Regions from separate parts of the Paraburkholderia sp. BR14320 genome, predicted to be linked through region 1. Evidence: riboswitches for the same ligand, from Rfam matches in the RefSeq annotation. Region 1 holds a riboswitch; each other region holds the start of a gene.
The links. A riboswitch is a leader RNA that binds a small molecule or an ion and turns the genes downstream of it on or off. The one in region 1 is predicted to bind cobalamin.

Region 1 (2,262 bases):
ACCTGCATGCCGATCGCTGCGACGCGGAACTTCCACAGCAGCACGGCCGGGAACGTGGCCGGTACTTCATTGATGACCGGCATCGACAGTTGTACGGCCGCGATGATCACGACGAATACGAGTCCCGCGACGATCGAGCCGTTCCATGCACCCAGCTTCGCCGCCGCGCGGCGCCGCACCTTCAGCGAAAACACCATCGTCGTGAGCGAAATCGCGATCATCAGAAAGAACAGGCCCGTGCGCGTGCCGATCGTGTCCGGATCACCGACCGACGGCGGATTGGCCGGATACTTGATATTCGGCACGACCACGAGGGCAATGAACGCGCCAAGCGCGAGCCACGCGGACAGCGCGCGCACGCTCGAGGTACCCGTGCGTCCATATGAATAAGCAAACACCAGCGAGAACAGACCGCCGAATGCCGCACCATACGTGACCACGCCAGTCAGCAGGCCGAGGCCAGCCTGCGTCTCACGGCTCACGATTTCGGGCTCGGGCGCCTCGCCGCGCGCGGTGGCCGCTTTTTCTTCGAGCGAAATGGCCTGCTCGACCTGTGGTTCGCCGACGATTCGCGCGAAGGCGAACGTGAGCAAGCCCGCGACGATGCCCGCGAGCATCCCGCGCACCAACAATTTACCTACCATGTCGAACTCCGTTAGTGGCAGGGAAAGCCAAGCAGATGGCGGCCGTCGTGCACGAACTCATGCACGTACATGCCGGGCACGAGCGATGTCGCGCCCTGTTCCGCACCAACGAAGTAAAGCGCGAGCAACAGCAGCAAGCCGCCGAACACGACCCACGGCAGCAGTTCGCGCAAAGGAATGGGAGTGGGCTGGGCCGCCGGTTGCGCGGCGCGATCGAAAACAGCGTCGGTCATGATGGACATCTCCTGGGGTAACGCGCCCCGATAGTCGATTGCGGAAGAATGATGCGAAGCTCAGGTCTGGCTTTCGGCTCTTGTGGATTGCAAGGCCGATTACAGTGGCGCGACCGCGCCGGGCTCTCACCGGCTTCCGTGCTTCGCAGTGTCGGTATTCTACGCGCTAAACTGCGGCTTCCGCGACGACGAAGGCTACCTCGCAACGCGCAACGCGCAACGCCCGCAGCGAGCCGATGAAGCCATGCAGGCAAGTGCGAATGAGGCGCCAACGCAAAGAATGGATACGCGACTGTTACTGGTGAGCCATGCGGCAACGGCCGCACAGCGCGCGGGCCGCTTCCCCGCCGACGATCCGCTCGACGCGCGCGGCCGCGCCGAAGCCGAAGCGGCGCGCGCCCGTCTCGCGCTTCCCGCCGACGCCGCCGTGTTCACCAGTCCCGCCGCAAGCGCGCGCCAAACGTCCGCCGCGCTCGGTCTGAGCGCCACGCCTGCCGACGCATTGGCGGATATCGACTACGGCAAATGGCGCGGCCAGCGCCTCGCGGATATTGCCGACGAAGCCCCCCGCGAACTCGCGGCCTGGACACGCGAGCCCGACGCTGCGCCGCCCGGCGGTGAATCGTTCGATCGACTGGTGCGGCGGGTCGGAGAGTGGCTCGACGCGCAACAGGCAGACGCACACTCATGCAACGCGGTCAACGAAGCAGGCTTCGCGGCCTCTGCGCACGGTCGGACCATCATCGCGATCACTCACGCAACGCTTCTGCGAGCGGCAATCGTGCATGCCCTCGGCGCGTCGCCAACCGTGTTCTGTCACATCGAGATCGCGCCGCTGTCGGTCGTCGAATTACGCCACTCGCGACGCGGCTGGTCATGGTGGCCGGCCGCCACCGCCTGAACGGAACCGCCGCTTACCTGCCCGACACCACGAGCCGCAACCGGTTCGACCCCTCGGGCGTCAGCGTGATTTCGGTGCGTCGATTCTTCGCGCCGAGATAAAAGTGCTGACGTCCCGGCGAATTCTGATCGTGGGTTGCATCGGGCAGGCACGACGCGATGTCGGCCGCGACCGCTTCCAATGCATCCGCGTTCGAGCCCGTCGCCTGATGCGGCGTCCACGTGCACTGGAAACTACGATGCGCGGCCGAACATTGCGCGTCGTCGCCATAGGGTTGCGCGACGCCTTTGCCGTCGTCGGGCGTCAGCGAGGTGAAGCCGTCGGGCGCCGCGGCGACGATCCGTTTTAGCGCGCCGCAAGGTCTGGGGCTATCGTCGGCGGATGCGCCGGCCGGCAGCAGCGCAACGAGCGATGCCGCGGTAAGCGCGATAGCGGAGGGTCGATAGGCTTTCATGTTGTGCGTGAAGCTTCCAGAGTGCTGCTG
Region 2 (2,262 bases), on a different contig from region 1:
GCTCTTGCCCTTGCCCGTGCCGGTGTTGACGATCAGCAGGCCTTTTTCGACGGTCGCGCTGGCCTGCTTCTTTTCGTGGCCTTCGCGGCGGCGCTCGGTCATGCGTTGATGCGATTCGGGGTCGGTTTTCATCGAAGGTCCTGGTCTTGAGGGGTGGGATGGAAGGGCGCTACGTCGCCGGCTGCGGTGTCGGTCGCCGCCGCAATTGCAATGGTGATACCAGCGTGCGTGGTCTTGGGTACGACCAGACGTGCGGTTTGCGCGATTGTCGCGGAGACCGAAGCTGCTGCCGCCAGTAGCGCACAGGGTTCGCACACACCGTCGACACCAAGATGCGCGCGCGCGGCCGCCGACGGCGCCGCGACCGGCGCGGCCGCGATCTGCTCGCGGCTGAACAGTTGCAGCGGCAGTTGATGGCGTGAACAGAATTCGAGCAGACCTGCTTCGTTGGCTTTGGTGTCGATCGTCGCGATGGTGCGGATCCGCTCGAAGGCATTCGAACCGAGTGCTGCGCGCACGGCGGCTTCGATGTCGCCGGCATCGCTGTGCAAGCGGCAACCTATGCCGACGCTCAGCGTTTTGAGCGCGTTCGCAGCTTGTTCGTGATCGACTCGGCCGTCGCGGTTCGCCGCTTCACGTGCAAGCGCGAGCGAGGCCACGCCGCCGATCACGACGATCGCCGGCGAGCCGAGCCCTGCGCGCACGACCGCCTCGGCAAACTCGCGCAGCGGCGCGAGCACGTGACGCTGCTCGGGCCGCGTCGCCGACTCGATCGCCGCACAGGGTGTATCGGCGGACATGCCGGCCGCGAGCAACGCGGCGACGATTTCGCCGAGCCGCCGCATGCCCATATAGATCACGATCGTCATGCGGGTCGCGGCGAGCGCGGCCCAGTCCGGTTCGCCGCTGCCGGCGCCGTGGCCGGTGACGAACACGACGCCCTGCGCGTAATCGCGATGCGTGACCGCGATGCCGAGCGTCGCGGGTGCGGCGATGCCGGCCGTAATGCCGTTGATCACGTCGACTTCGATACCCGCCGCCTGCAGCGCCTGCAATTCTTCGCCGCCGCGGCCGAACACGAACGGATCGCCGCCCTTGAGCCGCGCGACGCTGCGTCCCGCGCGCAGATGCCCGAGCATTTGCGCGACGATGTCCGCTTGCGGCGTCGACGGATGGCCGCCGCGCTTGCCGACGTACACGACTTGCGCGTTGGCGCGTGCAAACTGCAGTACGTCGGGATTGACCAGATCGTCGACCAGCACGACATCGGCCTGCGCGAGCGCACGGGTGGCCTTCAGCGTCATCAGTTCGACGTCGCCGGGACCGGCGCCGATCAGCCAGGCGCGCGTCATCGCGGCGTGCATGGCGCATGCCATGCGGAGATGGGAGGAGAGGAGCGGCGTGCGACGGTGCACGCGGCAGTGAATATAGAGGTCATGCAATACAGCGAATCCAGGCGCGGCCACTCATGCGGCTCGCGGCGGATTCTTCAGAGAGAGAACGCCACGAAACGCGCGATGCCACGTTTCTACGCCTTCACATCCGTTCCCCGCGGATTCCGGCGGCCGGCGGCGCAACCTGATGCACGGGTGCATGGGGCGCCGCCTCCGCGTCTGGCCGGTATCCGGGCTGGCGGCCTCACGCGCTTCGCCTTCCCGTCCTTGTTTGCGAATCTGCGGATTCGCGGGGCAGTGGCATCAAAAAACGCATGCGCGGCACGGTGGAATCGAAGCTGGATCGAATCGCGCGCCGCAGGTCGCTTACCGTTGCGGGGACAGCACAGGTTGAACGCGCGACGCGCTGCCTGTTTCCCGTTTAACTGCACATGCGAGTGCATGTGCGGGCACCAAACGCGCGCATACGATAGCACATGGCGCCTTGCCAGATAAGCCTCGGCGACGCTTTCCGGCGGCCTGCGTTCCTTGACTGCGCATGCCCGGGGGCCTACACTCGCACGCACTTTGGGTGCTCGCGTGCGCGTTCGTGCGCATGCGGTTAAACGGGAAACAGGGAGCCATCTGCGCTAGAGCGGCTAACCTGTGCTGTCCCCGCAACGGTAAGCGAAAAGCGGTTCCGGCTTGATAGCCGGGCACCGCGGTGCCGGCTTCGATGTCTTCGCGCAAGGTCGCGTCGACATATCACCACTGGACGAGAAACCACTCGGCCGGGAAGGGGAAGCGGCGCTTTCGCCAGCCCGGATACCGGCCCGAAGAAGCAGAACGACCGCCGCGGGGATGCGGCGGCGCGTTCATGACCTCAGTT
Region 3 (2,262 bases), on a different contig from region 1:
AATCTGGTTGCGGCCGAAGCGCGCGCTGTAGCCGGCGAAGACCGAATCGACGTGACGGTCGGGCGCGGCGAACGTGTCGGAGTCGAGAGTCTGGTCGAGATGCTCGTAGCCGAGCTGCAGCTTCTGGTTCGCGGCGAGCGCGAAATCGTTCTGCCACGTGTACTGGCGATTGTCGGTATCGAAGCGGTCGTCGTAGATGCCATTGGTGTTCGAGACGCTGCGGTCGTCGCCCTCGGCGAGCGTGAAGTGGGTGGTCCACCAGTCGGTCAGCTTGCCGTTCGCGAACACGGACGCCTGGCGAAACTTGCTATAGAGGTTGTTCAGATCGGTCGGCACGCCGTACGCATTGTCGTAGCTGTTGTTGTTGTTCGACTGGAAGTAGCTGACGCCCGCGTCCCACTTGTCGTTGAACTTGTGGCGCAGCGACGCGCTGATGCTCTCGTTCAGATTGCCGTTCGCGTTCGGATTTGCGGCCGGCGCCTCGAGCGGATTGAGCGACGAAAAGCCGTCGCCCTTCGTGCGCGCGAGCGAAATGTTGAAGGTCGTGCGGCCGTCCTGATCGAGCGCGCCGTTCACGCCGGCCGTTTGCGTCTGCGTGTGATAGCTGCCGTAGCCGACAGAAAAATTGAAGCGCGGCGGATGATCGCCGCCGTCTTTCGTGAACACCTGCACGACACCGCCGATCGCGCCCGAACCGTACAACGCCGACACGTTGCCATTCACGACTTCGACGTGATCGACCTGGTCGAGCGGGATCTGTGCGAGCTGAGCGGAGCCGAGACTCACAGAATCGACGCGCACGCCGTCGATCAGCAGCAGCGATTGTGTCGACGACGCGCCGCGCAGAAAGAGGCTCGTGGTCGAACCGGGGCCACCCGTGCGCGAGATTTGCGCGCCGGGCGCGAGTCGCAGCAAGCCGGGCAGATCGGTCGCGGTCGTGTCGGCGATGTCCTGCTGATCGAACTGCGTGGTCTGCGGGATCGCATCGCGCAACGCTTGCGCGCCGCGCTGCGCGGTCACGACGATCGGCGACAGCACGTTGCCCGACGCATCGGCGGAAGCGGGATATGACGAATCGGCAACGTTTGCGGCGTTCGCGGTGCTTGCATCCGCATTGGACGATGAAGACACAGGCTCGGCGCTTTGCGCATGCACGACGAGCGGCATGCTCGCGAACGCGAGCAGCGTCGCGCGGGCGATGGGGGACAACATGGGATGACATTCCTGTGGATAGCGTGCGCGGCCTGCTTCCCCGCGGGCCGACGCGTCACGAGGCGTCCCCTTGTTTAACGTTTTCGCGGGGGACGTCCCTCTTTTCTGGCCGGTATCCGGGCTACGACACATCGATCCCGCCTTCCCACGCGTGACGCGCAGTGGCACACTCGCAGATTGAACTTCCAACCTTGCGACCAGGACCGACCTGCATGAGCACATCACATGCGGTCGTTTACCGTTGCGGGGGCAGCGCAGGTTCGCGCATCCGGTTTGGCACCGCGCGCGCCCTGCTTCCCGTTTAACTGCGCGCGCCGAAAAGCGCGCGCGGGCACCAGAGTGCGGGAAGTGTAGGAGCGGCTTCGCGGGGCGTCAAGAAACGCCAACCGGAGCGCAATCCGTTCTGTCGAATGCAGGGTTATTGTCCGATGGATTGCCGGTCTTTTATCTTATGGTCGACGACACGACTCGCAACGAACCTGCACGAAGCGATGCTGTTACGTCTCGAAACGAGACAATTGTCGGAACCTGTAATATTCCGCGCTAAAATGCGATGTCTTTAGAGGACGCAGCACATGCTCACCGAACTCGAATCACTCTCCCAGAACATCGGCAAGCTGATTGCGATCAGCCAGCGCCACAATGAAGCGCGGATCGCGCTCGAAGAGCAGCTCGCGCAAACGCGTGCGGAAGTACAAGCCACGCACGCAGAACTTGCGCAATTGCGTGCCGAGCGCGACGCACTGCAAGCTGAACGCGACGCGCTGTCCGCCAAGATCGACGACGCTCAGGTGCGCCTGAATGCGATTCTCGAAAAATTGCCGCGCGCACGCGCGAGCAGCGAACCGGATAACCAGCTCGATCTGCTCGAGTCCGCCCAGCCCGAACACGAGGAAGCGGCAAGCGACGTGAGCCGACACGGAGAAAGCGCATGACCACCAAGCAGATCGAAGTATCGATTCTCGAAGTACCCTACCGTCTCGCCTGTTCGCCTGAAACGGAAGGCGCGCTGCTCGAGGCGGTCGCGCGCGTCGACGCCGAGATGAAGAA

Region 2: another riboswitch for cobalamin. It lies ahead of cobA (uroporphyrinogen-III C-methyltransferase); the one in region 1 lies ahead of AB3X89_RS15505 (CbtB-domain containing protein).
Region 3: another riboswitch for cobalamin. It lies ahead of AB3X89_RS30940 (TonB-dependent receptor); the one in region 1 lies ahead of AB3X89_RS15505 (CbtB-domain containing protein).

What each region holds. Positions count from the first base shown of each region.
Region 1 is NZ_JBFPKG010000014.1:695-2,956, forward strand. Features, by position in the region: gene AB3X89_RS15500 (CbtA family protein) at 1-644, opposite strand, end outside; gene AB3X89_RS15505 (CbtB-domain containing protein) at 656-877, opposite strand; cobalamin riboswitch at 918-1,073, opposite strand; gene AB3X89_RS15510 (histidine phosphatase family protein) at 1,158-1,778, shown strand; gene AB3X89_RS15515 (hypothetical protein) at 1,792-2,232, opposite strand.
Region 2 is NZ_JBFPKG010000052.1:41,708-43,969, forward strand. Features, by position in the region: gene cobO (cob(I)yrinic acid a,c-diamide adenosyltransferase) at 1-132, opposite strand, end outside; gene AB3X89_RS32215 (cobalamin biosynthesis protein) at 129-575, opposite strand; partial or broken gene cobA (uroporphyrinogen-III C-methyltransferase) at 627-1,352, opposite strand; cobalamin riboswitch at 1,598-1,866, opposite strand; cobalamin riboswitch at 1,947-2,225, shown strand.
Region 3 is NZ_JBFPKG010000047.1:35,995-38,256, reverse strand. Features, by position in the region: gene AB3X89_RS30940 (TonB-dependent receptor) at 1-1,212, opposite strand, end outside; cobalamin riboswitch at 1,302-1,566, opposite strand; gene AB3X89_RS30935 (ATPase) at 1,788-2,147, shown strand; gene AB3X89_RS30930 (cell division protein ZapA) at 2,144-2,262, shown strand, end outside.